Alloactinosynnema sp. L-07: one gene and its partner. The protein of the gene in region 2 interacts with the protein of the main gene of each other region in a pairwise test. Links are inferred from orthologs where the notes say so. Each region holds a gene or a part of one and is shown on either strand. Other genes may lie near its edges. The genes, in order: BN1701_RS23095 and rlmB.

Region 1 (14,865 bases), 1.1 Mb from region 2 along the record:
GCGGCGACTCCGAGCGCGCGGGCAGCCAGTGGCGCACCACCGGCAACCTGTTCGACGAGGACTACGCCGATTCGCAGGCAGGCAGCGCCCTGTACGGCGACACCATCTAAGGGGCTCGGCTGTGTACTTGATGGACGAGATCGACGAGGGCGCCACGCTCCGCAAGATCGAGGAAGCCGCGGCGCAGGGCATTCAGGAACTTGAGGACCGCGTCGAGCTGGCGGGCGAGATCGACGGCTCGGTCGCCGAGCGGTCGGCCGAGCAGCAGGAGCAGTTCGCCGAGGCCACAGCGGCGGGCGAGCGCAGCCTCGCGGCCACGCGTGAGCAGGCGAAGGAAGAGACCCAGCCGCCGCCGGGATGGTCGGCACCGGCTAAGCCGACCACGCTGAGCTTCACCAACGAGGACGACGAACCCGGTTACCGGCCCGCGCCACCCGTCCCGGTCAGCGGCGGTTTCGTGCCGCCCGCGGCCCCGCCCGCGCCGGTCGAGCCGCCCGCTCCCGCGCCCAGTGCGGCGAAGTACCTGTCGTTCGGGATCGAGGAGGACGAGGCCGCCCCTGGCTCGGCCCCCGCACCCCGCCCGGCGCCGACCCGCGCCCAACGCCGCGCCGCCGCAGCCGCAGCCGAACCCGAGGACGACGACTGGTCAGGCCACAGTTGGATCAAGCCGTCGTAGCCCGCTCGCCGACCAGTTCGTCATCGCCGTCGTAGGTGATCTCAGCGCCTTTGACGTCCTGTTCGAGCAGTGGCAGGTAGTCGGCGTCGCCGGTCAGGTGCACGAGGAAGAACGCGGTCAGCAGGGCCCGCGCGACGCGCTGGGTGCTGTGTTCAGCCTTGCCGTCGACCAGCAGCGCGCTCCAGTGCCTGCCCTCGGTGAACCCGAGGTGGCTGGCCTTGGGCAGGGTGCGCAGCTGCACCGGGCCACCCCAGGACTTAGCGATCAGCTCCGCGTTGGCCACGGCAGGCGCGACCCGGTCGACGCCCGCGGCCAGGTGCAGGCCCGGCATCCCGCAGGACCGGGCCGCCTCGGTGGCGAACGGCTTGGTCTGCGACGCGGCGAGCGTGGCCACCGCGCGGACCCGGTTGTCCTCGGCTGCGGCCAGCACGGCGCTGCCGCCACCGGTCGAGTGGCCCGCGAGCGCCAGCCGGTCGGGGTCGACGCTGATATCCCCGTCGCCCAGCCGGACGCCCGCCGCGACGTCGAGCGCGGTACGCAGGTCGGCGGCGAGCAGCCGGTGTGAGCCCAACGGGCCGGTGTGGGTGCCGGGCGCGGTGACGACGATGCCCCACGACGCCAGGTGCCGGAACAGGCCGCGATAGCGGACGGGCGGCTGCAGCCAGCCGTGTCCGAAGGCCACCGCGGGCAGGCCCAGGCCGGACTTCGGCGTGAACACCAGCCCGGGCATCCCGATGAGCGCGAGGTCACCGCGCAGAACCTCGTTGGGTCCGGGGCGGGACAGCTCGTCGAACAGGTGCTTGGCCTTGCGTGCCATGCGCGAAGCCTATCGGTGGCCGGGGTCCCGGGTGTGGCGGCGCTGGTTACCCTGGTGCGCGTGTGCGGAATCGTGGGATATGTGGGTCATCGCCAAGCGCTGGACGTCGTGCTGGACGGACTGCGCAGGCTGGAGTACCGCGGATACGACTCGGCGGGCGTCGCGGTCCTGACCGGCGACGCGCTGGCTGTCGAGCGTAAGGCGGGCAGGCTGGCCAATCTGGAGGCCCGGCTCGACGAGGTGGGCCGGGAGGGCTTCGCGGGCACCGCGGGCATGGGCCACACCCGGTGGGCCACGCACGGCGCCCCGGTCGACCGCAACTCGCACCCGCACCGGGACACCACCGGCCGGGTCGCGGTGGTGCACAACGGGATCATCGAGAACTTCGTCGCGCTGCGCAGCGAACTCGAGTCCGCGGGCATCGAGTTCGCCAGCGACACCGACTCCGAGACCGCGGCCCACCTGGTCGCCCTCGCCTACGCCGACGGCGAGACCGCGGGCGACCTGCCCGCCAGCGTCCGGGCCGTGTGCAGGCGGCTGGAAGGCGCGTTCACGCTGGTCGTGAGCCATGTCGACCAGCCGGACCTGATCGTCGCCGCGCGCCGGTCTTCGCCGCTGGTGGTCGGGATCGGCGAGGGTGAGACGTTCGTCGCCTCCGATGTCGCGGCGTTCATCGAGCACACCCGCGAGGCCGTCGAGCTCGGTCAGGACCAGGTGGTCATCATCACCCGCGACGGCTATGAGGTCGTCGACTTCCACGGCGAGCCCGCGCCCGCCAAGCCGTTCACCGTCGACTGGGACCTGTCGGCCGCCGAGAAGGGCGGCCACGAGTACTTCATGCTCAAGGAGATCGAGGAGCAGCCCGAGGCGCTGGCGAACACGCTGCGCGGGCACTTCGTCGACGGCCGCATCGTGCTCGACGAGCAGCGCCTGGCCGACCAGGACCTGCGCGACATCGACAAGGTCTTCGTCGTGGCGTGCGGCTCGGCCTATCACTCCGGCCTTGTCGCCAAGTACGCCATCGAGCACTGGACCCGGCTGCCCGTCGAGGTCGAGCTGGCGTCCGAATTCCGCTACCGCGACCCTGTGCTCGACCGCGACACCCTGGTCGTCGCGGTCTCGCAGTCCGGCGAGACGGCCGACACCCTCGAAGCCGTGCGGCACGCGCGCGAGCAGAAGGCCCGCGTGCTGGCGGTGTGCAACACCAACGGCGCGCAGATCCCGCGCGAGTCCGACGCGGTCCTCTACACCCACGCGGGCCCGGAGATCGGCGTCGCGTCGACCAAGGCGTTCCTTGCCCAGATCGCGGCGAACTACCTGGTCGGCCTGGCCCTCGCGCAGGCGCGCGGCACCAAGTACGCCGACGAGATCGCCCGCGAGTTCCACGAACTTGAGGCGATGCCCGAGGCCGTGCGCCAGGTCCTCGGCACCACCGCGCAGGTCCGGGCGCTCGGTCAGGAGCTCTCCGAGTCGAAGGCGGTGCTGTTCCTCGGCCGCCACGTCGGCTACCCGGTGGCCCTTGAGGGTGCTTTGAAGCTCAAGGAACTGGCCTACATGCACGCCGAGGGCTTCGCCGCCGGTGAGCTCAAGCACGGCCCGATCGCGCTGATCGAGGAGGGCCTGCCGGTGGTGGTGGTCATGCCGTCGCCGAAGGGCCGGGCGGTGCTGCACTCCAAGCTGGTGTCCAACATCAGCGAGATCCAGGCCCGCGGCGCGCGCACGATCGTCATCGCCGAGGAGGGCGACGAGACGGTCCGGCCGTTCGCCGACTCGCTGATCGAGGTGCCCGCCGTGCCGACGCTGCTGCAGCCGCTGGTCTCGACCGTGCCGCTGCAGGTGCTCGCCGCCGAGATCGCCCGCTCACGCGGGTACGACGTGGACAAGCCGCGCAACCTGGCGAAGTCCGTCACGGTCGAATAGCCGATGCGCGGCGTCTGGCGCACCGACCGGGTCCGGGCGGCCGAGGCACTAGTCCTCGCCCGGACACCTCCCGGCGCCCTCATGCGTCGGGCCGCCCACGGCGTCGCGCTGCACACCGCCCGGCTGCTGGCCGCGTCCGGTGGCATCGCTGGTCGCCACGCCGTGCTCCTGGTCGGCTCCGGTGACAACGGCGGCGACGCGCTGTGGGCCGGGGCTTTCCTGCGCAAACGGTCCGTCGGGGTGACGGCGGTGCTGCTTTCGCCGGACCGCGTCCACGCGGAGGGCTTGGCGGCGCTGCGCCGCGCGGGCGGCCGAGTCGGTACCGCGGCGGATCTCGACCGGGCGGACGTGGTGATCGACGGGATCGTCGGCCTGTCCGCCCGGGGCCCGCTGCGGGCGGAAGCCGCAGCTCTGGTCACACGGGTGCGCGCGCCGATCGTGGCCGTCGACCTGCCCAGCGGGGTCGACCCGGACACCGGGGCGGCCGACGGTCCCGCGGTCACCGCCGCGGTCACGGTCACGTTCGGGGCATTGAAGCCGGTGCACTTCCTGAGCCCGCGCTGCGGCACGGTGCACTTCGTCGATCTCGGACTCGATCTTGCCGACCCGGACTTCTCGGTCCTCGACCGCGCCGACGTCGCGGACGCCTGGCCGGTGCCCGGTCCCGCCGACGACAAGTTCACCCAGGGCGTCGTCGGGGTCGCCGCCGGATCGGCCACCTACCCCGGCGCCGCGGTCCTCACGATCGGCGCGGCCGTCCAGGCCACCTCCGGCCTGACCCGGTACGCGGGCCCCGCCGCCGACGAGGTGCGCCAGCGCTGGCCCGAGGTCGTCGCCACCGGCTCGGTCACCGACGCGGGACGCGTGCAGGCCTGGGTCGTCGGCCCCGGCCTCGGCACGGTGAAGGCGTCGCGTGACGTCGTCTCGTCGGTGCTCGCCGCGGGCGTCCCGACCTGTGTGGACGCCGACGGCATCACCCTGCTCGCCCAGCACCCGGACCTCTGGGACGCACGCGACCCGGACGCTCCGGTGCTGCTGACCCCGCACGACCGCGAGTTCGTTCGCCTGGCCTCGCCCCTTGGCATCGAACTTGGCGCGGACCGAGTCGCCGCCGCGCGCGCTTTGGCGGCCCGGTTGGACGTGACCGTGCTGCTCAAGGGTCACGCGACGGTCATCGCGGCACCGGACGGTCGGGTGTTGGTCAACTCGGCGCGGACACATTGGCTGGCAACGGCGGGATCGGGGGACGTGCTGGCCGGCTTGATCGGCGCCCTTCTCGCCGCAGGCCTCGACCCCGCACTCGGGGCGGCCTGCGCGGCGTGGGTACATGTCCGCGCGGCCGAACTCGCGGCGGCGGGGGCTCCGACGCCCGCGTCCTCGATCGTCACGGCGTTGCCGGAAGCCATCAGGGCCGCACTCGGGCGCTGAGTTATCCACATTTCATCCACAGGACAGCCATTCTCAAGATCAATTGCCACCCCATCGCGATAGACTGGCCAAGGGCTGTCCCCCCGGGACGGGTGGGGGCTGCGGCGGTGTCGTTTGTGCTGTTCAGCACCGCTGCGGCGCGTAGGTCGCCCATTCTTCGATCGCCGTGAACGACCGGGCACCCGCGGCCACTGCCGCCGCCACGAGCACCGGAATCGCCACCAACGGATGCCGCACACCCTGCCGCCGCGCGGATCCGGTACCCGCTCCAGGAACACACACGCAGGTCGGCGACCTCATCGGCGCTGATCAACCCCCACCGGTCCAACCCGGCCGGAATCAGCCAGGATGACGCCACAGGCCCGACACCGCGATCATGGGAACTCAACACCCACATGATCAACAAGGGTTGCGCCCGCCCCGCATCCAGGGTGATCGACTTTGCCGGAGCCCTGGCGTCCCCCCGGGAGGGTGGGGGCTGCGCGGGGGTGTGCCACGATTTCCTTATGGCTGCTCAGACGCCCCCGCGGGCCGAGGTCACCGTCGATCTTGGTGCGGTGCGGCACAATGTCGCGCTGCTGGCCGCCCGCGCCGGGGACGCCGAGACGATGGCGGTGGTCAAGGCCGACGGCTACGGCCATGGCGCGGTCGAGGTGGCGCGGGCCGCTCTCGAAGCAGGCGCGACCTGGCTCGGGTCGTGTTCGGCGGCTGAGGCGGCGGCCCTGCGGGCGGCCGGGATCGACGCGCCGATCTTGGCCTGGTTGGACGTGCCGGGGGCCGAGGTGCCGCCGGACGTCGACCTGGCGGTGTCCTCAGTCGAGCAGTTGCGCGGGCTGTCCGGCAGGCGGATCCACCTCAAGATCGATACCGGTCTCTGCCGCAATGGCTGCCCGCACGAGCTGTGGCCGGACCTGGTGAAAGCGGCGGCGGCGTCGGACAACGAGGTCTACGCGGTGTGGTCGCACCTGGCCTGCGCCGACGAGCCCGGCCATCCCTCGGTCGACAGCCAGGCCAAGCGTTTCGCCGACGCGTATCAGGTCGCGCTGGACGCGGGGCTCACTCCCAAGCGGCACCTCGCGAACTCGGCGGCCACTTTGGACCGGCCGGACCTGCGTTTCGACATGGTTCGCGTCGGCATCGCGATGTATGGGCTGAATCCCTTGCCCACCAAGGAAGACCTCCGTCCCGCGATGACCTTCCGCTCGTCGGTCGCGCTCACCAAGCGGATCGACGCGGGCAAGTCTGTCTCCTATGGACAGTCCTGGACCGCGGAGCGCCCGACCACTCTGGCGTTGGTCCCGGTCGGTTACGCGGACGGTGTTCCGCGCCTGCTGTCGGGCCGGTTCGACGTGCTGCTCGGCGGGATCCGCAGGCCGGTGCGCGGGCGCGTCTGCATGGACCAGATCCTGGTCGACTGCGGTGACGACGAGGTCCGCGTCGGCGACGAGGTCGTGCTGTTCGGCCCCGGCGACCGCGGCGAGCCGACCGCGCGGGAGTGGGCCGACACGCTCGGCACGATCGACTACGAGATCGTCACCGGCATGTACCGGCCCAGGCTCGTGCGCAGGTATGTCGGATGAGCATGCGCAACCGCGTGTTGGCCGGGGTCGGGATGGCGGTCGCGGGCGGCGCGCTGGTCGCCGGGGTCGCCAGGGCGCGCAGGCCAGAGGAGCTCTACCCCGACGAGCCGCTGGGCAGGCTGGAACCCGACCGCATCAGCACCGTGGCCGCCGCCGACGGGGTCGCGCTGTCGGTCGAGGAGGTCGACCCGGTCGACGGCGACCCAGAGGTGACCGTCGTGCTGGTGCACGGGTTCGCGCTGAGCCGCAAGTGCTGGCACTTCCAGCGCCGTGACCTGGCCGAACTGACCGGCCCCCGGGTGCGCCAGGTGCTTTACGACCACCGCAGCCACGGCCGCTCCGAGTTGGCCGACGAGTCAACGAGCACGATCGACCAGCTCGCCGCCGACCTCGACGATGTCGTCCGCGCGGTGGCTCCCGAGGGTCCGATCGTCCTCATCGGACACTCGATGGGCGGCATGGCGATCATGGCGCTGGCTGAGTCACGGCCGGAATTGTTCGCCGAACGGGTCAGCGGGGTCGCGCTCATCGGCACATCGGCGGGCGAGGTCGGCCGCCACGGGCTGTCGCGGCCGCTGCTGTCGAAGTACAACCCGCTGACCCGCTATCTCGGCCGGTTCGCCGACTGGCAGCCCGGCCTGGTCGAGCTGGTGCGAGCGAGCGGCGGCCAGTTGACCCGGTCGGCCGTGCGCACGCTCGGGTTCGGGTCGCGCAGCGTGAGCCCGAGTCTGGTCGACTTCCTCATGGAGATGCTGGACGTGACCCCGGTGCGCGTACTCGCCGACTTCATCGAGACCCTGGGCAGCCACAACCGCTACGCCGCGCTCGCCGGGCTCAAGCATTGCCCGGTGCTCGTGCTCAGCGGCGACGCGGACTGGATGACCCCGTTCCAGCACGCCGAGCGGATCGCCCTTGAGTTACCCGACGCGACCCTGGTCCGCGCGCGCGGCGCCGGGCACATGGTCATGATGGAGCAACCCGAGTTCGTGAACGAGCACCTGGTGGCGTTCCTGCGCGAGTGCGTGCCGGGGCCCGAGACCAGGAAGAAGTGGTGGCGGCGTGGCTGAGACGATCGAACTGCCCGCGGTCGAGGACACCCTCGACTTCGGCCGCAGGCTGGGCGCGACCCTGCACGCGGGTGACCTGGTCCTGCTGGCGGGTCCGCTGGGCGCGGGGAAGACGGTGGTGGCCAAGGGGATCGCGGCCGGACTCGGCGTGCAGGGGCGGGTCAGCAGCCCGACGTTCATCATCGCCCGCGAGCACCAGGCGGGCACCCGCGGCATCCCGCTGGTCCACGTCGACGCCTACCGGCTCGGCGGCGACCTCACCGAGCTGGACGACCTGGACCTGGACACCGAACTGGTCGAGGCGGTCGTCGTGGTCGAATGGGGCGACGGCGCCGCCGAGCGGCTCTCCGACGACCACCTGCTCATCCGGCTCGACCGGCGGCCCGACGACACCAGGGTGGCCACCCTGGAACCCCATGGGACGTGGACCAGCCGCCGGATAGGGTGAACGCATGCGCGCGGTGATCTTCGACTGGGGCGGCACGCTGACCCCCTGGGTGACTATGGACATGCACGTCGCCTGGCGGGCCTACGCCGACGTCGTCCACGCCGACGACCCCGAGGCCGCCGACGCGCTCGCCGCCGTCCTGCGCGCCGCCGACGACGCCGCGTGGCACCGCAGCCGCACCGACGCCACCGCGTTTCACCTGCTGGAGATGATGGCCGACGCGGGTCATCCCGCCGAGGAGCGCGCCCTGGTCGCGCTGCGCGCCCATTGGGACCAGGCCACGTACACCGACCCCGAGGTCGCGCCGCTGCTGGCCGAGCTTCGGGGCCGAGGCTTGCGTACCGGCGTGCTGTCCTCGACCTCCTGGCCCGCGGCCTGGCACGAGGAGATCCTGATCCGCGACGGCGTCCGCGACCTGTTCGACGCGTGCGTGTGGAGCAGCGACCTGGAGTACACCAAGCCCCACCGAGTCTCCTTCGAAACCGCGATGCGAGCGGTGGGCGTGGACGACCCGGCCGACTGCGTCTACGTCGGCGACCGCCCCCACGACGACATCAGCGGCGCGAAGGCGGCCGGGATGCGGGCGGTGTTCATCCCGCACAGTGTGATCCCGGTGGAGCAGCAGCTGCCGGTGGAGGTCGAACCGGACGCGGTCCTGCACCGGCTGTCGGACCTGCCCGCGATCCTGGACCGCTGGGTATGACCGAAGCCGACGCTTTCGATGACCTCGAAGACGCGTATTGGTCGAGGCGGGCGGCGGACGTGCTCGCCAAGGCGGAGCCGCCGATCCCGTGGGATGAGGCGGTTGCCCTGCTGGACTCGGGTCAGCAGACGGACTGAGATCCGGCCCAGCGGGTGTTCAACAATCCCCTTGTTGAAACGTAGGATTGTCGAACAATCCCAGACCGGGTGCGATCTAGTAGGCGATACCCCGGACAACGCCCAGGTCGAGCAGGTCCTGCGGGCGGAGGCGGAGTTGTTCCGCCGTCGCCGGGATCTCGCTCGCGTCGCGTTTGAGGATGGCGGCGCAGAGTTCTGGGGCGATGACGGAGAAGTACGCGTCCGGGGTTATCCAGGTGCGGTCGGGTGCGGCGAGTGCGAGGGCGCCGCCGGAGCCGCCCTCGCCGATCACCAGGGTCGTGATCGGCACCCGCGCCGCCGCCACGGTGGCGAACAGGTCCGCGATGGCCGGGCCGACCCCCGCCCGCTCAGCCGCCGCGTCGTTGGCCGCGCCCGGGGTGTCCACCAGGGTCAGCACCGCGAGGTCGAGCCGCTCGGCCAGCCGGATCAGCCGGGCCGCCAGGCGGAACCCGGAAGGCGTCGTCGCGGTGCCGGTCTGCGCGGCGTAGGCGACGGCGTGGTGGCCGACGAGCCCGATCCCGCACAGCATCCCCGGATCGACCCCGCCCGCGCGGTCCCCGGAGATCTCGCGCCGGAGGTCGAAGTAATCGTCCAAATAGGACTCCGCGTGCGGCCTGACCGCCGACCGCGCCTGCCGCACGGCCGCCCAGCCGTCCAGCGCCGCCGCGGACCCCAGCGCGCGGGGTACGGCCGGTGGCTCCGGCGTGCCGGAAGTCAGCAGTACCAACCATTCCGCGAGCACGGCCCCCAGGTCCTCGAACTCGCACACCTCATCGATGTGCCCGTTCGCGAACTGCCCTTCCGAGGTATACGCCGGATCGTCGACATCGACGGCGGGCCGCACGCGGCTGCCTGCGAACCCGACTCGCGCGCCCGCGACCCCGATGGTCACGTCCGCGCCCGCGCCGAGGGAGGCCCACAGTCCGCCCGTCGTCGGGTCGCGCAGCACCGAGACCTGCGGCACCCCGGCCTCCCGCAGCAGCGCCGACTGCCGCGCGACGCGCTGGAGTTGGCGCAGGGACAGCATTCCCTCGTGCATCCGGCTGCCCCCGGTCGCGATCAGCGACACCAGCGGCGTGCGCGTCTCGCGGGCGCGGGTGAACGCGTGCTCGATGCGGTCGCCCGTCTTGGTGCCGACCGACCCGCCGAGGAACCGGAAGTCGAACACGATCAGCACCGCGTCCGTGCCGCCGATCTTGCCCTCGCCGCACACCACCGACTCGGTCTCACCCGAGGCCGCCATGGCGCGCTCCTTCGACGCGCCGTATCCCTCCCACCCGATCGGCCCGTCGCCGGGCGTCGCCGAGCCGGGGAACTCGACGAAGTCCGATGCGACGGCCGCGATGACGTGGCGGGCTCCCTCGTCAGGCATGCAGCGCTCGCTTGGTGACCTTGCCCATCTCGTTGCGGGGCAAGGATTCCAGGAAGCGCACGACCCTCGGCCGCTTGTGCGGGGAGAGCAGCGCGGCGACGTGGTCGGCCAGTTCCTCCGCCGTCGGCCGCTCGCCCGCTGGGACCACCCAGGCCACGATCCGCTCGCCGAGGTCGTCGTCCGGCTCGCCCGTCACCGCGACCTCGGCGACCCCGGGGTGGTCGAGCAGCGCGTTCTCGATCTCGCCCGCGCCGATCTTGTAGCCGCCGCTCTTGATCAGGTCGGTGGCGCGGCGGCCGACGATGCGGATATAGCCCTCGGACTCGCGGACGGCCATGTCGCCGGTGCGGAACCAGCCGTCGCGGAAGGCCTCGGCGGTGGCCTCGGGGCGGTTGAGGTAGCCCAGGAACAGGTTCGGGCCGCGGACCTCGATCTCGCCGATCTCGCCGTCGGCGACCAGCGCTCCCGCCTCGTCGACCAGCCGCACCTCGACGCCGTCGATCGGCGGTCCCACCGTGCCCGGCCGCCGGTCGGCCGACGCGCGCACGCCGCAGTTCATCAGCGTCTCGGTCATCCCGTAGCGCTCGACCACGGCCTGGCCGGTCGCGCGGGTGATCCGCGCGTGGTCGGTGGCGGGCAGCGCGGCCGAACCGGACACCAGCAGCCGCGCCCGACCCACGGCGGCGGCCAGCGCCGGGTCGGCCTCGCAGTCGGCGGCGAGCCGGTGATACATCGTCGGGACGCCGAACATCATCGTCGCGCCGCTGGTCAGCGCGTCGGCGAGCGCGGCGGTGTCGAACCGGCCCAGGTGCCACACCGCGCCGCCCCGACGCAGCGGGCCGAGGACGCCCAGGATCAGACCGTGGACGTGGAACAGCGGCAGCGCGTGCACGACGACGTCGGCCGCGGTCCACTCCCACGCGTCGGCCAGTGCGTCGAGGTTCGTGGCGATCGCGCGGCGGGGCAGCAGGACGCCCTTGGGCGGGCCGGTGGTGCCCGAGGTGTAGACGATGAACGCGGGCGACTCCGGATCGGCCTCGGCGGGTAGTGGCCCGTCGAGCCGCTCGGCCAGGTCGACCACGAAGTCCGCGGACGGCCCGCCGATCGTGACCTCCGGCGCGCTGTCGCCCAGGATGTGCGCCAGCTCCCGTTCGCCGACCTTCGGGTTGATCGGCACCACCGCGGCCCCCGCGAGCAGCGCGCCGACCACGGCGACGCAGGTCTGCGGGGTTGGTTCGGCCCACACCGCGACGCGGCGCGCGGTGCCGAGCCTGGCGGCCACGGCCTTGGCGGCGCCCGCGAGATCGGCGTGGGTCAGGACGGCGCTCCCGAACCGGACGGCTTCCCGCTCGTCCGGCGCGGCCAGGGTGGGCAGCAGCACCCGCCCAACCCTAGTGGTGCGACACCGTCACGGGCAGTTGCGACGATCACGTGCGCAAGCGTTTGCGACCGCGCTATGCGAGCCTTGTCACCGCCCTCGTACTCTTGACAACCGTGCTGGTACTCGCTGTGGACACCGCAACGCCCGCGGTCACCGCCGGCGTCGTCGAACTGACCGATGGACGCCCGCGCGTGCTCGCCGAGTGCGTGACCGTCGACGCCAAGGCGCACGGTGAACTGCTCGCCCCGCACCTGAGAGACGCGCTCGCCGCGGCAGGCCGCACGTTCGCCGAGGTCGACGCGATCGTCTGCGGCATCGGCCCTGGCCCGTTCACCGGGCTACGCGCGGGCATGGTCACCGCCGCCGCGCTCGGCCACAGCCTCGACCGGCCCGTCTTCCCGGTCTGCTCGCTCGACGCCATCGCCGCCGACGTGCCCGGCGAGCGCCTGCTCGTGGTCACCGACGCGCGCCGCCGCGAGGTGTACTGGGCCGCCTACGACGGCACCCGGCTGACCGAGCCCGACGTCAGCGCGCCCGCGGCCGTCGCCGCCCGCGTCGCCGAACTCGGCGTCACGCGCGTGGCGGGCTACGGCGCCAAGCTCTACGACTTCGGCCTGCCCGTCGTCGGCCCAGAGCACCCGAGCCCGGCGGGCCTGGTCGCCGCCGCCGACCTGGAAGGCACCCCCGGCCCGCTCACCCCGCTCTACCTGCGCAGGCCCGACGCCGTCGAGCCGGGCGCGCGCAAGCGGGTGAGCGCGAGATGACCGTGCGCCTGCAGCCGCTGCGACGCGCGGACGCGGCGCGCTGCGCGGAACTGGAGCAGGTGCTGTTCGCGGGCGAGGACCCGTGGAGCGAGTCGGCGTTCGCCGCCGAACTCGACTGGGGCCACTACTACCTCGGCGCCTACGCAAAGGGTCAACTCGTCGGCTACGCGGGCCTGTCGCTGGCGGGCGCGCCGGGGGACATGGAAGCCAGCGTGCACACCATCGGGGTCGACCCGGCGTGGCAGCGCCAGGGCGTCGGCCGGGCCCTGCTGTGCGCCCTGCTGGACCGGGCCGACCAGGAGAACGCCGCGGTGTTCCTTGAGGTCCGCACCGACAACTCATCGGCCATCGCGCTCTACGAGGCGCACGGCTTCACCACAGTCGGCCTGCGCCGGCGCTACTACCAGCCCTCCGGCGCCGACGCCTTCACCATGGTCCGGCCCGAGCGCGCCAGCCTGGAGACCACGTGACGATCATCCTGGGAATCGAGAGCTCCTGCGACGAGACCGGCGTCGGCATCGTGCGCCTGGGCGCCGACGGTGCCGTTGAGCTGCTTGCCGACGAGGTCGCCTCCAGCGTCGAGCAGCATGTGCGCTTCGGCGGCGTGGTGCCCGAGATCGCCAGCCGGGCGCACCTGGAGGCCATGGTCCCGACCATGCGGCGGGCCTTCGACAGCGCGGGCCTCGCACTGTCCGATGTGGACGCGATCACGGTCACCTGCGGCCCCGGCCTGTCCGGCGCGCTGCTGGTCGGGGTGTCGGCGGCCAAGGCGTACGCGATGGCCCTGGACGTCCCGCTCTATGGCGCCAACCACCTCGCGGGCCACGTCGCGGCCGACACGCTCGACCACGGCCCGCTGCCGTCACCGTGCCTGGCCCTGCTGGTTTCCGGCGGCCACAGCCAGCTGCTTCGCATCGACGACCTCTCCGGCAAGATCACCGAGATCGGCTCCACCATCGACGACGCCGCGGGCGAGGCCTACGACAAGGTCGCGCGCGTCATCGGCCTGCCCTACCCAGGCGGCCCCCCGATCGACCGCGCCGCCCAGCGCGGCAACCCGTCGGCCATCGCCTTCCCCCGGGGCCTGACCGGCCCCCGCGACGCCAAGTACGACTTCTCCTTCTCGGGCCTCAAGACCGCCGTCGCCCGCTGGGTCGAGGCCCAGGAACGCGACGGCCTGGAGGTTCCGGTCGACGACGTGTCGGCGTCCTTCCAGGAGGCCGTGGCCGACGTGCTGACCATGAAGGCCGTCCGCGCCGCCACCGATCTCGGCATCGACACGATGATCATCTCCGGCGGCGTCGCGGCCAACTCCCGCCTCAAGGTCCTCGCCGCCGAACGCTGCGCTGCGGCAGGCATCGAATTGCGCGTCCCCCGCCCCCGCCTCTGCACCGACAACGGCGCCATGATGGCCGCACTGGGCGCACACCTCGTGGCGGCGGGCGTGGAGCCGTCGTCGTTGGACCTCTCGGCCAACCCGGCCCTGCCCGTGTCGACGGTGTCTGTCTAGAACTCGCGCCGCATACAGACCCGGGTGTCCGGGTCCAGGCCAATGCTCGCCTCATGCTCGACCAACTCGGCGAGCGCAGGCGTCGGCTCGACCACGCGGAACCCGATCCGCTCGTAGTAGGGCGCGTTCCAGGGGATGTCCCGGAAGGTCGTCAACGTGAGGGCCGCGAGGTCGTTGGCCTTCGCCCACTGCTCGACGTGGTCGATCAGTCGCTGCCCGGTCCGCTGCCCGCGGAACCGCTGATCGAGGCTGACCTGGGCGATGTGCGCGCAGCCACCGACCGCGTCGGCCAGCAGGTACGCCGCGACGATGTCCGCCTCGGCGACCCAGCACCGACCGAGGTACGAGCGCAGTTGTTCGGTCGTGGGTGGCGGCATGTCGGCGATGTCGGCCATCCCGAATGCGCGGAACGGGCCACCCGCGTCGACCTCGATCTCCTGGAGTCGAGGGAAATCCGCGGGCAGCCCGTTCCGAATGATCACCTGGCCGAAGTTACTCGGCGACGGTCTTCCTCCGCCTCCGAGTTACGAACACCGCCACGCCGCCGAGCAGCACCGCCGACAGACCGGCGATCGCGGGCCAGACCACGCTGGCACCGGTGTTCGGGAGGTCGCCCGACCCGGCTTTGGCCTGCGGGGCCGGGGTGGTGGTCGTCGTCTGGACGGGCGCGGCCGTCGTCGTGGTGGGGGTGGTGGTCGGGGTCGGCTGCGGGTTACCCGACTTCACGACCTCCATGTACGAGTCACAGCCGTACTTGCACTTCTTGGTGACGTGGATGTCGCCCCGGGTGTCCTTGCGGGCCCAGCCGCCAGAGAACGCGATGTCGTACACGCCGACCGGGACGTTCTTGAAGTCGGCCTTGCCCTTGGCGTCGGACCTCACGGTGACCACGACCTTCTTCGAGGTCAGGTCGATCAGGCTGACGTCGAGGCCGGGCACCTCCTCGCCGTCCTGGTACCACTCGTCGCTGCCCGACTTGTTCGCGAAGGCGGTGATCGACATGCTGCCGACCGCGTTCTCCGCACCCACGAACGCCCACGC
Region 2 (14,732 bases):
CCGTCGAACCCGGTGATCGTCAAGTCCTGAGGCACCCGCAGCCCACGCCGTTTGGCCTCCGTCATCGCACCCAGGGCCAGGATGTCCGACGTGCAGATCAACGCCGTCACGTCGCGATCCGCGTCGAGCACCTGGGCCGCCGCCGACGCCCCGCTCGCCGTCGTGTGGTCGAACCGCTCGACGACGGGGATCCTGGCCCAGTCGACGCCGACTCTGGTGAAGGCCTCGGAGAGGCCAGCCAGTCGGGTGCGCTGGACGTGGAAGTGGGCTTCCTGCTGACGCTGGATCGCGGCGAAGCCGTCGTTGCGGTCGCGGGCAAGGCGCATGCAGATCACACCGACGCGGCGGTGGCCCAAGGTGATCAGCTCGTTGGCCAGCCGCATGATCGCGCCGCGGTCGTCGATGCCGACGCGGTCGACTCCCTCGACGGTGGGCTGGTCGGCGACCACGGTCGGGACCGGTCGCGACAGGACCGCGGCCAGGTGGGGGTCGTCGTCGGGTACCGAGTAGACGACGAAGCCGTCCACACCGGCCCGGTGGACCGCGGCGACATCCTCGCGTTCGGGGTTGACCGGCACCAGGTGCAGGCCCTGGCCCGCGCCCTCGCAGGCCAATGCCAGTCCTTCGAGGAAGCCCAGGGCCGCCGGGTCACGGAAGGCGTAGGAGAGATTCTCGGTGAGCAGCAGGCCGACCGCGCCCGCCTTGCGGGTGCGCAGCGACCGCGCGACCGGGTCGGGACCGGGGTAGCCCAGCCGCCGGGCGGTCTCCAACACCCGCCTGCGCAGCTCGGGTGAGAGCTGGTCAGGGCGGTTGTAGGCGTTGGACACCGTGGTGCGGGACACCCCGAGTTCCGCCGCCAGCGATGCCAGCGTCGCAGGTCGTCGCACATGCATAGACCGGGCCATGGAGCTGACCGTAACGGTTCAGAACCAATTGCAGAAGTCCGGCCCGTGCTCTCCGGGTCCGGCGGGGGTCACCCAGTCGAGTGCCCACAGGCGGCTTTGGTGACGTATGCTTCCAATCGACAACGGTTTCCATTGTCGACCACCTGCGCTGATCGTCCCCAGGAGTGCCCATGACCATCCGTCCATCACGTTCCGTCGCGGCGGGCGTCGCGGTCCTGACCCTGCTCGGCGTGACCGCGTGCGGCGAGCCGTCGACGGTGGCCTCGGAGCAAGGCAAGACAGTCGTGGTCACCTCGACGGTCGTGTGGGGCAGCGTCGTGCGGGCGATCGGCGGTGAGCGGGTCGCGGTGCGGTCGATCATCAGTGATCCGGCGGGCGACCCACACGGCTATGAGGCCAAGCCTGCCGATTCGGCGGCCTTCCAGGGCGCCAAGCTCGCGGTGTCCAACGGTGGCGGCTACGACGACTTCTTCGCCGGGCTCGCCAACACCGCGGGCGGCGACCTGCGCAAGATCGTCGCGGTCGACTCGAATGAGAAAATCGCGGCGGACGGCTCCGGGCGCGACCACGCCAACGAGCATGTCTGGTACGACTTCCACACCGTCGAGGTGGTCGCGGGCCATATCGCCGACGAGCTCTCGGCCGTCGACCCGGCCAACAAGGCCGAGTTCGCGGCCAACGCAGAGGCCTTCGGCAAGAAGATCGAGGAGTTGGCGGCCAAGGCCGAGGCGATCGGCAAGGCGAGGCCGGGCGTGAAGATCGTGGCCAGCGAGCCCGTCGCGGGCCTGCTTCTCGAACACGCCGGGTTGACCGACGCCACGCCGGAGGAATTCGCGGAGGCCATCGAGGAGGAGACCGACCCGCCCGCCGCCGCCGTCGCCGCGACCGAGGCGCTGGTCACCGAGAAGCAGGTGGCGGCGCTGATCTACAACGAGCAAGCCGAGACCCCGGTGACCAAGTCCATCAAGGACAAGGCCGTCGCCGCGGGCATCCCGGTGGTGACCGTGACCGAGACGCTGCCACCCGGTGTGACCAGCTACCTTGACTGGATGACCAAGCAGGTCGAATCGCTCTCGGGAGCCTTGGCGGTGGCATGACGGTAGACCGAGGTTCGCGCACGGAAGCGACGCCCACAGCCGACGTCGCGGCCCCGGCGATCTCCCTGCGCGGCGCGCGCCTGTCCTATGGGGACCGTCGGCTGTGGGACGGGCTTGACCTCGACGTGCGGCCCGGCGAGTTCATCGCCGTGCTCGGGCCCAACGGGTCGGGCAAGACCAGCCTGCTGCGGGTCCTGCTCGGCCTGCAGGAGCTCAGCGCGGGCACGGTCACCGTCGCGGGCGCGGCGCCCGGCAAGGGCAACAGCCACATCGGCTACATCCCGCAACAGCGCGCGCTCGAACCGAGCCTGGCGCTGCGCGGGCGCGACCTGGTCGGGCTCGGATTCGACGGCCACCGCTGGGGCATGGGCATCGCGGGCAGGCGCGCGCGGGCGGCCAGGGTCGATGAGGTCCTCGCCGAAGTCGGCGCGACCGGGTTCGCCGACCGGTCTGTCGGCCTGCTCTCCGGCGGTGAGCAACAGCGGCTGCGGGTGGCCCAAGCGCTGGTCAACGACCCGCGGGTGCTGCTGTGCGACGAGCCGCTGCTGTCGCTCGACCTGGCGAACCAGGCCGCGGTCAGCTCCCTGATCGACGCCCGCAGGCGCGCGGCGGACACCGCGGTCCTGTTCGTCACCCACGAGATCAACCCGATCCTCCCGCTGGTCGACCGCGTGCTCTACCTGGTCGACGGCCGCTTCCGGGTCGGCTCGCCCGAGGAGGTCATGACCTCGGCGACGCTCACCGCGCTGTACGGGACCACCGTCGAGGTCGTGCGCGTGCGCGGCCAGATCCACGTCATCGGGGCACACAGCGACCTGTGCGAGGACACCCCGCACCACCACGGAGAACACTGACGTGGACAATATCTTCGACTTCGAGCTGACCGCGACGCTGCTGCGTTTGGACTTCGTCCTCGCCGCGCTGCTCGCGGCGGCGGTCCTTGGGCTGCTCGCGGGTGTGCTCGGGCCGCTGATCGTCAGCCGGAACATGGCTTTCTCTGTGCATGGGACGAGCGAACTGGCTCTGACCGGCGGCGCTGCGGCGCTTTTGCTGGGCTGGGACATCGGCGGGGGTGCGCTGGCGGGTGCCATCGTGGCCGCCGTCGTGCTGGGCCTGCTGTCGCGGCGCAGTTCCGACTACGACTCGGTGATCGGCGTGGTGCTCGCCTTCGGCCTGGGGCTGGGCGTGCTCATGCTGTGGCTCTACCGGGGCCGCGCGTCGAACAAGTTCGGGCTGCTCACTGGGCAGATCGTCGGTCAGGACTTCGCCAGCCTCAGCCTGCTGATCGGCTGCGCGCTCGGGGTGTTCGTGGTGCTCGCGGTGATCTATCGGCCGTTGTTGTTCGCGAGCGTGGATCCTGAGGTGGCTCGGGCCCGGGGGGTGCCGACCACGCTGCTGGCGGTGGTCTTCGCGGTGCTTGTGGGGGTCGCGACGGCGCTGGGTGTGCGGACGGTGGGGTCGTTGCTGGTCTTGGCCCTGATGGTGACGCCTGCCGCCGCTGCCTGCCGGGTGACCGCCAATCCTGTGCGCGCGACGGTGTTGGCGGTGGTGTTCGCCGAGATCTCGGCGGTGGGCGGGATCGTGCTGTCGCTGGCTCCGGGGGCGCCGGTCAGCGCGTTCGTCACGGCGATCTCGTTTTTGATCTATGTGGTTTGTTGGATGATCAGCCGGTCGCGGCGGCTGGTTCGCGCTTAGTGCAGCAGTAGCAGGACCTGTAGTTCGCCTACCAGGCCGCCGATGAATGCGCCGACGGCTATCAGTTTCCACTCGTCCTGGCGGAATGCGGGGCGTAGTAGGCCCTCGTATTCGATGCGGGTCAGGCGGTTCATTTTGGTGGCTATGGTGTTGCCGATGTCCAGTGCCTCGGTGGCGTAGGGCTCGGCGCGGAGGGCGGTGTCGCCCAGGTAGGTCATGGCTTTGTCCGCGGCGGCGTGTTTCATTTCCTGGAAGCGTTTGGTGCCTACGGCTATGGCGACGAAGGGTTTGGCGATGCTGGCCTGTTCGTCGACGGTCTTCTGGACGATGCGCTGGATCATGGTGAGCAAACGGTCGGACTTGGGGCCGCGCAGGATGCCGTCGATGATGTTCGGGACGGTCATGACCTCGCGCGCCACCAAGTCTCCGTATTGTTTGGCGACCTCATTGCGGCGGCGTTGGAAGACGCCCTGGAAGGGGAAGATGCCGAGGATTCGGGTGCGTTCGCGGGGAAAGAAGACCAGCTTGATGGCCAGCCAGTCGGTTACCCAGCCGATAGTCGCGCCGAAGATTGGGAGGATCAGCGGTTCCTGGGTCAGGCCCCAAACGATTGTCTGGACTATGCCGAGGGCGAAGCCGAAGTAGATGCCGCAGCGGGCGATGAAGGCCATTTCCGGGCGGGAGATGTCGCGGACCAGGCGGACCAGAAGCTCAGAGTCGCGCTGGAGGGCGTCAACGGCGACCTGTTCGACGTCGAGGACCTCGCCGATGTCGGTCTGGATCTCGTGCATGATCTTCTTGACCATGACCGGCGCCCCGGCCTGCACCTGTTTGATGATCAGGTCCTGGGCCAGCACCGGCAGCATCTCCCAAAGCTGCGGGTGGTAGCGCTCCATGACGTCGCGGGCGATCTCCTCGATCGTCATCAGCAGCGGGCCCTGGATGCGCCGGGCGACCTCGTCGGCGTCGAGGCGGTCGGCGATCTCGCGCGGGTCGATCAGGCGGGTGGTGATCAGCCGGGCCGAAATCCGGATCATCCGCGCCGAGCCGCGTGGGACCACGCCCTGCCAGCCGAGGTAGGGCTTCCAGACGCCGACGAAGGTCAGCGGTCGGAACATCATCTCGATGGCGACGCGCTTGGTCACGTAGCCGATGGCGGCGGCGATGAACGGCATCGAGACGTAGACCGGCCATTGGGCCGCGAAGTCCTGGATCACGCGACCCTCCTCGGCTACTGGCAGGTAGATTAGCTCAGTGCAAGATCAGCAGGACTTGCAGCTCGCCGACCAGGAAGCCGATGATCGCGCCGACGGCGATCAGCTTCCACTCGTCCTGTTTGAACGCGGGTCGCAGCAGGCCCTCGTACTGCAGCGGGGTGAGCTGCTGGATCTGTTTGATGATCGTGTTGCGGATGTCGAGCGCGTCGGTCGCGTAGGCCTCCACGTGCCGCACGGTGTCGGGCATCCGCTCGATGGCCTTGCGCGCCGCGGCGTGCTTCATCTCCTGGTAGCGGCGGGGGCCGACGGCGGCCACGACGAACGGCTTCACCACGCTGATCTGGCTGTCGATCGACCGCTGGACCTCGCGCTGGATCATCGCGTAGAGGCGGTCGGACTTGGGCCCGGTGAGGATCGCCTCCAGGACATTGTGGACGGTCAGGATCTCCTTGGCGATGAGGTCGCCGTAGTCGCGGGCGACCTCCATCCGCCGTTTCTGAAACATGCCCTGCCAGCCGACGCCGAGGAACTTCCTCTCCTGCCGGGGGAAGAAGATCATCTTGAGCGCGAGCCAGTCGGTCAGCCAGCCGGTGAGCCCGCCGAAGATCGGCATCACCCACGGGTTCTTCGTCAGTGCCCAGGTGACGAGTTGGACCAGGCCGATGACGAAGCCGAAGTAGATGCCCGACAGCGCGATGAACCGCATCTCCGGCTTGGCGGTGTCGCGGATCAGCCGGTTGAGCATGGCCTTGTCGCGCACCAGGTTGCGCACCGCCATGTCCTTGACGTCGAGCACGTCCTCGATGTTGTCGGCCAGCTCCGCCATCAGCTTCTCGACCATCCGCGGCGCCTCGGCGCGCACGCGGTCGAGCACGAGCCGCTGGGCCCGGTCGGGCATCAGCTCCCACAGGTTCGGCTGGTACTGGGCCAGCAGCTCCCTGGTGATCTCGTCGACGGCCAGCTCGATCGGCTCGCGCAGCTCGGCGGCGACCTTCTTCGGGTCCAGCCGGGCGAAGATCTCCTTCGGGTCGATCAGGTTGGTCGTCATCAGCTCCATGGCCACGCTCGCCATGCGGTGCGCGTTGCGCGGGATGACCCCCTGCCATCCGACGAACCCGACCCCGACGAACTCCACCGGCTCGTACATCATCTCGATGGCCGCGCGCTTGGTGATGTAGCCGATGATCGCGGCGATGAACGGCATGGACACGTAGACATGCCAGTGCGCGACGAAGTCCTCCGCGATGGCGTGCCAGTCCACCTGTGCCCCTCCTCGTCTCGAGGCTGAGCATCGCACGCTGACCACCGCGCCGAACGGGTGACCAGCGAAACCCAGCCAGGGTTAGCTGATGCCGAGCGTGTACCCGCCGCCGCGGTAGGCCACGACCCGGAAGACCGCTGGACCACGCAGGCGGACTTCCGACGGTGCGGTGGTCCGGCGTGGCGGTCAGGGCGTCATTTGGTAGATCGGGCCTTCGTAGACGAGGCCGCCCGCGGTGTCGAACGCGCGGCCGTTCGTGGTCCGCACGGTGTCGAGGTCGAATCCCCGGACGGTGTAGGCGAAGGTCCCCGCACGCGTCGCCGCGGTCACCACCGTGCCGTCCGGCATCAGGATCTCCACGCGCGCGACATCCGGAGCCGCGTATCCGACCGCGGTATAGCCGATTGGGGCGTCGGGTAGGCCCAAGCCGTGCCCGTGGGTGCGGCCGATCTTGGCGTCGGCCGGTTCGGGCGGTTCCGTTTGTATCGAGCGGAGGGTGTTCCCGTTGAAGCTGTTCGTGCAGAAGCCCAGGCTGCCGTCCGCGGCGGTCGCGGCCACGGAGAACCCGCCTGTGATGTCCCGGACCATCGCGCCCGGGCGGATCTTCGTGCCGGGGAAGTCGCACACCGCCAGGGTCGCCGCCATGAGTTCGCTGTCGCCGATCGGGTTCGCCACCCCCGCGACGGAGTTCCCAGCCATGGCCACCGCGAGCGCGGCCACCGCGGTCACACTGACAATTCCGGCGACGATGCGGTACAAGTGTTCTCCCCAGGTTCGCCCGTGAGTAAAGCACCTGGATTGGCTCTCAGAATTGGTAATACAAGAACGGGCTGAACGTGCCGGTAGCCACCAGAATCGTCGCCCACAGCAGGCCCGGCCCCATGACCGCCACCCGCAGCGCCGTGGCCATGCGGCCGCGTGAGGACTCCAGCAGCGGGCCGGTGACGGGGCTCGCGGGCATCACCATGATCACCAGGGCGACCAGGAGCACGACGAGGACCTGGTTGCCCAGGGCCGCGTCGACCTGGTCGGTCAGTCCTTGGAAATCGGGCAGGAGCATGTGGCCGATCATGACCAGGGCCGAGCCGAGGTCGGCGGCGCGGAAGAGGACCCAGCCGACGACGACCAGGACGATCGTCAGCGCGCGGCGGGCGTAGCGGCGGATCGGGTCGGTGGGGGTCTGGTCGAGGCCGTAGCCGCGTTCGACGATCAGCAGCGCGCCGTGGAAGGCGCCCCACACCAGGAAAGTCCAGTTGGCGCCGTGCCAGAGGCCGGTCAGGATGAAGACAGCGCAGAGGTTTCGGTAGGTCTTGGCCGCGCCCGCGCGGTTGCCGCCGAGGGGGATGTAGACGTAGTCGCGGAACCAGCGGGACAGGGACATGTGCCAGCGGCGCCAGAACTCGGTGATGGTGACCGAGGAATACGGGCGGGCGAAATTCTCCGGCAGCCGGAACCCGAGCATGCGGCCAAGGCCGATGGCCATGTCCGAGTAGCCGGAGAAGTCGAAGTACAGCTGCAATGTGTACGCGATCGCGCCGAGCCAGGCCACGGCGAAGGTCATCTGGTCGGCCGGGGTGGCGAAGCACTGCTGGACCAGCGGGCTCAGCGAGTCGGCGATGATGACCTTCTTGCACAGCCCCAGCGCGAAGCGCGGGAAGCCGGACGCGACGTCGTCGAGGCGGTGGGTGCGGACCTGGGGGAGTTGATCGGCGATCTCCCGGTAGCGCACGATCGGGCCCGCCACCAACTGCGGGAACATCGCGATGTAGGTGATGAACGCGACCGGCTTGCGCAGCGCGGGGCGTTCGCCGCGGTAGATGTCGACCACATATGAGATGTGGTGGAACGTGTAGAACGAGATGCCGATCGGCAGCAGCAGGTGGACCACCGGGAAGTCCCCGCCGAGCAGCCTGGCGAAGCCTGCCAACTGTTCGGTGGCGAACCCCGCGTACTTCCACACCACCAGCACCGCGACGTCGAAGGCGACCACCGCCACCAGCACCCGCCACCGGCGCCGCCGGTTCGTGTCCCACTCGTCGGCTTCCAGGTACGGGCCGACGAGGAAGTTCACGGCCATGCAGACCAGCAGCAGCAAGGTCGTCGGTCCGGCACCCGCGGCGTAGAACAGCAGGCTGGCCGCCGCGATGATCCCGTTGCGCCAGTGTCTCGGCGCCAGCAGCACGCCCGCCAGCACGATCGGCGTGAAGAACCACAGGAACAACGGACTGGCGAACGACACTTTCTTGCCCCCTCGACCGGCAATCGCCAAGACCTTAGCCGACCTCGTATCAACCGGCCCCGAATGTCGGTTTCCGGTGATGAAATCGAACACGGGGCTCAGACGCGCCCTGAAGGGGTTGGTCATCCTGTCCGCTGTCGCCGACGCGGTGGCCACCGCGTCGGCGGCCACCGCCGCGAGCGAGACTGTCACGCCGAAGACCTGGTCCTACACCGACAGCCGCGCCGTCCACGAGACCAAGACCGGCCCGGACGCCCCGGTCGGCGCCCGGGTGGTTCCGAGGAGACGTACTACTTACTTCTCCGTCGCGCCGTAGGTCAGACGCGGCCCGCCGCTCGGCGGCGGCGGGCCACCTCGGCCAGGACCACACCGGCCGCGACAGAGGCGTTGAGGGAGTCGACGCCCGCGGACATCGGGATGGACACCGTGGCGTCGCAAGCCTCGCGGACCAGGCGGGACAGGCCCCGGCCCTCGGAGCCCACGACCACGACCAGCGGCGACGTCGCCAGGGTCAGGTTGTCGAGTTCCATGGTGCCGTCGGCGTCCAGGCCGATGATCATCAGGCCCTGGCTCGCCAGGTCGCGCAGCTCGCGGGTCAGGTTGGTCGCGATGGCCACCGGAATCTTGGCCGCGGTGCCCGCGCTCGTGCGCCACGCCACGGCCGTGATGCCCGCGCTGCGGCGCTGGGGGAGCAGGACGCCGTTGGCGCCGAACGCGGCCGCGGAGCGGATGACGGCACCGAGGTTGCGCGGGTCGGTGACACCGTCGAGGGCCACGATCAGCGGCGGCTCGTCGCCGACGGTCTCCAGCAGGTCGTCCGGGTGGGCGTACTCGAACGGCGGCACCTGCAGGCCGAGGCCCTGGTGCATCGCGCCGCCGGTGAGGCGGTCGAGTTCGGGGCGGGAGACCTCCAGCACCGAGATGCCCCGGTCGGCGGCCATGCGCACGGCGTCGGCGACCCGGTCGTCGGCGTCGATTCCCAGCGCCACGTACAGCGCGGTGGCCGGGATCTGCGCGCGCAGGCACTCCACTACGGGGTTGCGGCCCGCGACGATCTCGTTGGTCGGGCGGTCCTTCGACTTGCCCTGGTCGCGCCGGGTCTGGGCGTTGGCCTTGCGATACGCGTGGTGGCCGGGGCGCTCCTCGGCCTTGGGCGTGGGTCCCTTGCCCTCCAACGCCTTGCGTCGCTGTCCGCCGGAGCCGACGACGGCACCCTTCTTGGAGCCCGGCTTGCGCATCGCGCCTTGGCGCCTGGAATTGCCTGCCACGTCAGTCCTTCACTGTCCACAGCGGACCGCCGGGGGTGTCCTCGACGGCGACGCCCGCGTTGAGCAGGCGGTCTCGAATGGCGTCGGCGAGGGCGAAGTCCTTGTTCGCCCGCGCACGCTGGCGCTCATCGAGCAGATCCTCGACCAGCGCGGCGACCGCCGCGCGCAGCCCGTTGTCCATAGTGGACCGGTCGGACCACCTGTCGGACAACGGGTCCAGGCCGAGGATGTCGGTCATCCCGCGCACGGCGGCGGCGGCCTCGCGGGCGGCGGCGTCATCGCCGTCGTCCAGCGCGGTGTTGCCGACGCGTACCGCGTTGTGCACGGCGGCGAGCGCGGTGGGGGTGGCCAGGTCGGCGTCCATCGCGGCGACGAACTCATCGCTGGCCGCGCCGACCTCAACGGTCCCGGTGCGCTGGGTGATCTTGCGAAGGAAGGACTCGACGCGCTGGTAGGCGCGCACCGACTCCTCCAGCGCGGGCTCCGAGTACTCGATCATCGACCGGTAGTGCGGGCCGACCAGGTAGTACCGCAGCTCCTGCGGCCGGACCCGGTTGATCATCTCCGGGATCGACACCACGTTGCCAAGCGACTTCGACATCTTCTCGCCGCTCATGGTGACCCACGCGTTGTGCATCCAGTAGTTCGTGAAGCCGTCACCGGCCGCGCGGGACTGGGCCTGCTCGTTCTCGTGGTGCGGGAAGACCAGGTCGAGACCGCCGCCGTGGATGTCGAACCGCGGCCCGAGGTACATCGAGGCCATGGCCGAGCACTCCAGGTGCCAGCCCGGCCTGCCCGCGCCCCACGGCGACGGCCACGAAGGCTCACCGGGCTTGGCGCCCTTCCACAGCGTGAAGTCGTGGTGGTCGCGCTTGCCGTCGGCCACCGACTCGCCCTGGTTCCAGTCGTCGAGCTTCTGCCCGGACAGCTCGCCGTAGGCGGGGTACGACGGCACCGAGAAGTACACGTCACCCTTGGCCGCGTAGGCGTGACCCGCGTCGATCAGTCGCTGCATCAGCTCGACCATCTGGGTGATGTGCCCGGTCGCGCGCGGCTGGATCGTCGGCGGCTCGCAGCCCAGCACGGCGTAGGCCTCGTCGAAGGCGCGTTCGTGGGTGGCCGCCCACTCCCACCACGGCCTGCCCGCGGCGGCGGCCTTCTTCAGGATCTTGTCCTCGATGTCGGTGACGTTGCGCACCAGCGTGACGTCGCTGCCCTGGTGGGTGAGCCAGCGGCGCAGCACGTCGAAGTTGAGGCCGCTGCGCACGTGTCCGATGTGGGGGATCCCCTGCACTGTCGCGCCGCACACATAGATCGAGGCCGCCCCGGCTTTCAGGGGGGTGAACTCACGCAGGCCACGGGTGGCGCTGTCGAAGATGTGCAGGGACACGGTGTTCTCCTGTGGGGAATGTCAAAGCTTACGGGAAATGGTACGGGCCGCTGCTCAGGCGGCGAGCCCGTGTGTTCGCAGCGCGGTCAGCAGCGCGTCGTGGCGCACCTGCGTCGCCTGCGGCTCCACCCGCTCGAACCGACAACCCAGTGCGGTCGCGCCCGCGTCGGCCGACAGGTCGTCGCCGATCATCAGGGCGTGCTCCGGCGCGACGCCGATGCGCTCGCAGGCGGTCTGGAAGATCTTCGCGTCGGGCTTCATGACGCCCTCGACGAAGGACAGGACATAGGTGTCGACCAGATCGGCCGCACCGTGGTGGGCGAAGACCGGCTCGATCTCCCACGCGATATTGCTGACCACCGCCACCGGGATGCCCGCGGCTCTCAGCGCCGTGAGGGCGGCGACGGTGTCCGGGTAGGGCTGCCACGAGTCGGGGTGCTGCACGCGGTCGTAGAGCGTCTCGGCGACGCCGGGGCCGATGTCCATGCCCGCCGCGCGCATGGCGGCCAGGTAGACGGTGCGATGGGTGTCGGCGTCGAGGTCGCGGCGGTGCCAGTCGGCGCGGAACTCGGCGGGCAGGTGCTTCGACGGGCCCGCGGTGAACACGGCGAGCAGTTGGGCCTGCTGGGCCTCGGTGACCGGGGTGCCGTCGGCGTTGGTCAGCCCGCGAACCCAGGCGGCACCCAGCTCAAGGCGGAAGAGGGTGCCGGAGAAGTCCAGGAGGACGCCACGCACTTGGCCGCCTCCCCTGGGTGCACGGTCTTGGTCCAGCGACCGGGCCCGCTCGGTGACCTGGTTGCCGTGGTCGGCACCGACTTTACTGGATCTCGATGATCAGCGCGGTGGCGACGGCGGCGATGCCCTCACCACGACCCGTCAGGCCCAGGCCGTCCGTCGTGGTCCCAGAGACCGATACCGGGCCGCCGACCGCGTCGGACAGCACCCGCTGGGCCTCCGCGCGCCGCTTGCCGATCTTGGGTTCGTTGCCGATGACCTGCACCGCGGCGTTGCCCACCTGCCAGCCCTCGGCGCGCAGCCGAGTGCGCACCTCGGCCAGCAGGGTCACCCCGGACGCGCCCGCCCAGCGCGGGTCGCCGGTGCCGAACACCGCGCCAAGGTCGCCGAGTCCCGCGGCCGACAGCAGCGCGTCGCACAGGGCGTGGGCGGCGACGTCGCCGTCGGAGTGGCCCGCGCAGCCGTCGACGCCGTCCCACCGGAGCCCGGCGACCCAGCAGTCGCGACCAGCCTCGATCGGGTGGACATCGGTGCCGATGCCGACTCTCACGACCCCTCCTCTGCGGCTTGCCGCGCCGCGCCCGGTCGATCGTAGGATTGTTCAACAAGTGAACGTTCGGTTTGTAGGACGATCGCTTCGGCGACGACGAGATCGAATGGCGTTGTGATTTTCATCGCATAGGCGTGGCCGGGCACGGTCGCGACCGGAACGCCAAGCCGCTCGACCAGTCCGGCGTCGTCGGTCGCGGAGTCCGCCAGCGCGTGCGCGGCGACCAGCGTCGCGGTGTCGAACCCTTGGGGCGTCTGGACAATCCGCAGCGCGGACCGGTCCGGCGTGGCGACCACCACGCCGTCGGCGTCGACCTGCTTGACCGTGTCGGCCATCGGCAGCACCGGGATCACCGCGCGGGCGCCCGCCTCGACGGCGTCGACCACGGCGCGGATGACCGAAGGGGGAGTGAACGCGCGGGCGGCGTCGTGCACCAGCACCACACTCGTGTCGGGAATCACGCCGAGCGCGTGCCGCAGGGCCAGCCCGACCGAGGCGGTCCGGTCCGCGCCGCCCGCGACGACGTCGGCGGCCAGGCCCGCGTCGGCCAGCAGCTTGGCGGTGGCGTCGACCAGGTTGGCCGGGGCCGCGACGACGACATGGCGCACCCGGCCCGCGTCGAGCAGGCCACGCACGGCATGGATGAGCAGCGGTTCCCCGCGCACCTCGACAAGCGCCTTGGGCACAGCGGCGCCGAGACGTTCGCCGCGCCCGGCGGCGGGCACGAGCGCGACAACACTCATACCGGGCACCGCGAGACGCACGCACATCGAGACGACAGTTCGGAGCCATGACCGAGCCCCGCGCGACGGCCACGGCCATCACTCGGGGCGCCGGAGCCGAACTGCCGCCTCGGCACGCTTGGGGATGTCATGCAGGTCTCAATCGGGCTTCCGGGAGTGGCCCGGTCGGACGTGCGGTCAGACTGTGGCGGTTGCCAGGACCTCGTCGAGCAGGACCTCAGCCTTGTCTTCGTCGGTGCCTTCGGCCAGCGCTAGCTCGCTGACCAGTATCTGCCGAGCCTTGGCCAGCATCCGCTTCTCGCCAGCGGACAGACCTCGATCCTTCTCCCGCCGCCAGAGGTCTCGCACCACTTCGGCCACCTTGTTCACGTCGCCGGAGGCGAGCTTCTCGAGGTTGGCCTTGTACCGACGCGACCAGTTGGTCGGCTCCTCGGTGTGGGGAGCACGCAGGACATCGAAGACGCGGTTGAGGCCCTCTTGACCCACGACATCCCGCACGCCGACGATCTCGGCGTTGTCTGCGGGGACGCGAACCGTGAGGTCACCCTGCGCGACCTTGAGGACGAGGTACTGCTTTTCCTCGCCCTTGATCACGCGGGTCTCGATCGCTTCGATGAGTGCGGCACCGTGGTGCGGGTAGACGACGGTCTCTCCGACCTTGAAAACCATGTGTCCTCTGCCCCTTTCGCTACGGTCATCTTAACACGTGCTCCCTTGTTCACGAGAGGGGAGCGGTGTGGGTCTTCGCAGGTCAGCGGGCAGATGATGCGATGGACGGGGGTTGACAAGTCGCGCGTGTCTGTACTCAACCCTTATTTCGGGTGATGGTGATCCCGGCGCGAATAGATCCACTGTGGACGTGATTGTGGCCGGGCGTTGATCGGGGTGTCCGACCACACGTGAGCGCGATTCGTTGTCCCGGCTACGCTTCCGCTCGACAGTTGGATTGTCCGCACCAGACGCAGGAGCTCTCGTGAGTCGTGCACAGCAGAACTCGACCGGACGGCTGCGCCTCGCCCCGGCCGCGCTGGGACTCAGCCTGGCCGCCGTCCTGAGTGCCGTCGGCTGCAGTGCCGGGCAGATCACCCAGACCGATTCCCAATTGCCGGCTGTCAACGGCGCCATGTCGCAGGTCGGAAACCTGGCCGTGCGCGACGCCGTGCTCGCCTACCCGCACGGTGGGTTCTACCCCGAGCACGCCGACGCCCCGCTCATCCTCACCATCGTGAACTCCGCCGCCGCCGCCGACCAGCTGGTCGAGGTCAGCACGCCGTTCGCGGACGAGGTCGAACTGGTCGGTGACAAGAACCTGCCCGGCGTCGCGGCGCTGAAGGTCGGCACCCCGGGCGAGGAGGCCAAGGTGGAGGCGCACTCGTCAGCCGCCCCGACGCCGACCCCCACCGCCACCCCGTCCGGCTCGGCCACGCCGTCCGGCTCCGCGTCGGCCCACCCGACGAGCGAGGCGCACGCCACCTCCGCCGCCCCGACGACCAAGCCCGCGGCCAAGGTCGAGGTCGGCAAGCTCAAGATCATCCTCGTCGGGCTCAAGGAGAAGCTGTACCCGGGTCGCCTGATCCCGGTCACCTTCGTCTTCGCCAAGGCGGGCTCGATCACCGTCGAACTCCCCATCGG

What was found.
Region 1: the proteins of rlmB (region 2) and BN1701_RS23095 interact in binary tests that used the Escherichia coli proteins (3 or more experiments, as listed by UniProt). The link is inferred for Alloactinosynnema sp. L-07 from one-to-one orthologs.

What each region holds. Positions count from the first base shown.
Region 1 is NZ_LN850107.1:5,150,571-5,165,435, reverse strand. The notes cover bases 2,727-5,628. They hold BN1701_RS23095 (NAD(P)H-hydrate dehydratase), read left to right. Parts: upstream 2,727-3,416; coding sequence 3,417-4,841; downstream 4,842-5,628. Other genes in these bases: alr (alanine racemase), read left to right, coding at 5,348-5,628; glmS (glutamine--fructose-6-phosphate transaminase (isomerizing)), read left to right, coding at 2,727-3,413. Also shown: BN1701_RS23115 (hypothetical protein), read left to right, coding at 1-110; BN1701_RS23110 (hypothetical protein), read left to right, coding at 122-676; BN1701_RS23105 (dienelactone hydrolase family protein), read right to left, coding at 663-1,493; more of glmS, read left to right, coding at 1,554-2,726; more of alr, read left to right, coding at 5,629-6,421; BN1701_RS23085 (alpha/beta fold hydrolase), read left to right, coding at 6,418-7,488; tRNA (adenosine(37)-N6)-threonylcarbamoyltransferase complex ATPase subunit type 1 TsaE, read left to right, coding at 7,481-7,936; BN1701_RS23075 (HAD family hydrolase), read left to right, coding at 7,941-8,639; BN1701_RS35930 (hypothetical protein), read left to right, coding at 8,636-8,776; BN1701_RS23070 (carboxyl transferase domain-containing protein), read right to left, coding at 8,853-10,169; BN1701_RS23065 (acyl-CoA synthetase), read right to left, coding at 10,162-11,547; tRNA (adenosine(37)-N6)-threonylcarbamoyltransferase complex dimerization subunit type 1 TsaB, read left to right, coding at 11,664-12,314; rimI (ribosomal protein S18-alanine N-acetyltransferase), read left to right, coding at 12,317-12,784; tRNA (adenosine(37)-N6)-threonylcarbamoyltransferase complex transferase subunit TsaD, read left to right, coding at 12,781-13,824; BN1701_RS23045 (GNAT family N-acetyltransferase), read right to left, coding at 13,821-14,306; BN1701_RS23040 (LPXTG cell wall anchor domain-containing protein), read right to left, coding at 14,317-14,865. UniProt on the Escherichia coli protein: Bifunctional enzyme that catalyzes the epimerization of the S- and R-forms of NAD(P)HX and the dehydration of the S-form of NAD(P)HX at the expense of ADP, which is converted to AMP.
Region 2 is NZ_LN850107.1:6,282,556-6,297,287, forward strand. The notes cover bases 7,708-10,476. They hold rlmB (23S rRNA (guanosine(2251)-2'-O)-methyltransferase RlmB), read right to left. Parts: upstream 9,683-10,476; coding sequence 8,732-9,682; downstream 7,708-8,731. Other genes in these bases: BN1701_RS28745 (MBOAT family protein), read right to left, coding at 7,708-8,414; BN1701_RS28750 (hypothetical protein), read left to right, coding at 8,494-8,730; cysS (cysteine--tRNA ligase), read right to left, coding at 9,684-10,476. Outside these bases: BN1701_RS28710 (LacI family DNA-binding transcriptional regulator), read right to left, coding at 1-905; BN1701_RS28715 (metal ABC transporter solute-binding protein, Zn/Mn family), read left to right, coding at 1,076-2,002; BN1701_RS28720 (metal ABC transporter ATP-binding protein), read left to right, coding at 1,999-2,856; BN1701_RS28725 (metal ABC transporter permease), read left to right, coding at 2,858-3,697; BN1701_RS28730 (DUF445 domain-containing protein), read right to left, coding at 3,694-4,872; BN1701_RS28735 (DUF445 domain-containing protein), read right to left, coding at 4,949-6,175; BN1701_RS28740 (hypothetical protein), read right to left, coding at 6,362-6,934; more of BN1701_RS28745, read right to left, coding at 6,981-7,707; more of cysS, read right to left, coding at 10,477-11,072; BN1701_RS28765 (HAD family hydrolase), read right to left, coding at 11,127-11,807; ispF (2-C-methyl-D-erythritol 2,4-cyclodiphosphate synthase), read right to left, coding at 11,890-12,357; ispD (2-C-methyl-D-erythritol 4-phosphate cytidylyltransferase), read right to left, coding at 12,354-13,100; BN1701_RS28780 (CarD family transcriptional regulator), read right to left, coding at 13,278-13,769; BN1701_RS28785 (hypothetical protein), read left to right, coding at 14,074-14,732. UniProt on the Escherichia coli protein: Specifically methylates the ribose of guanosine 2251 in 23S rRNA.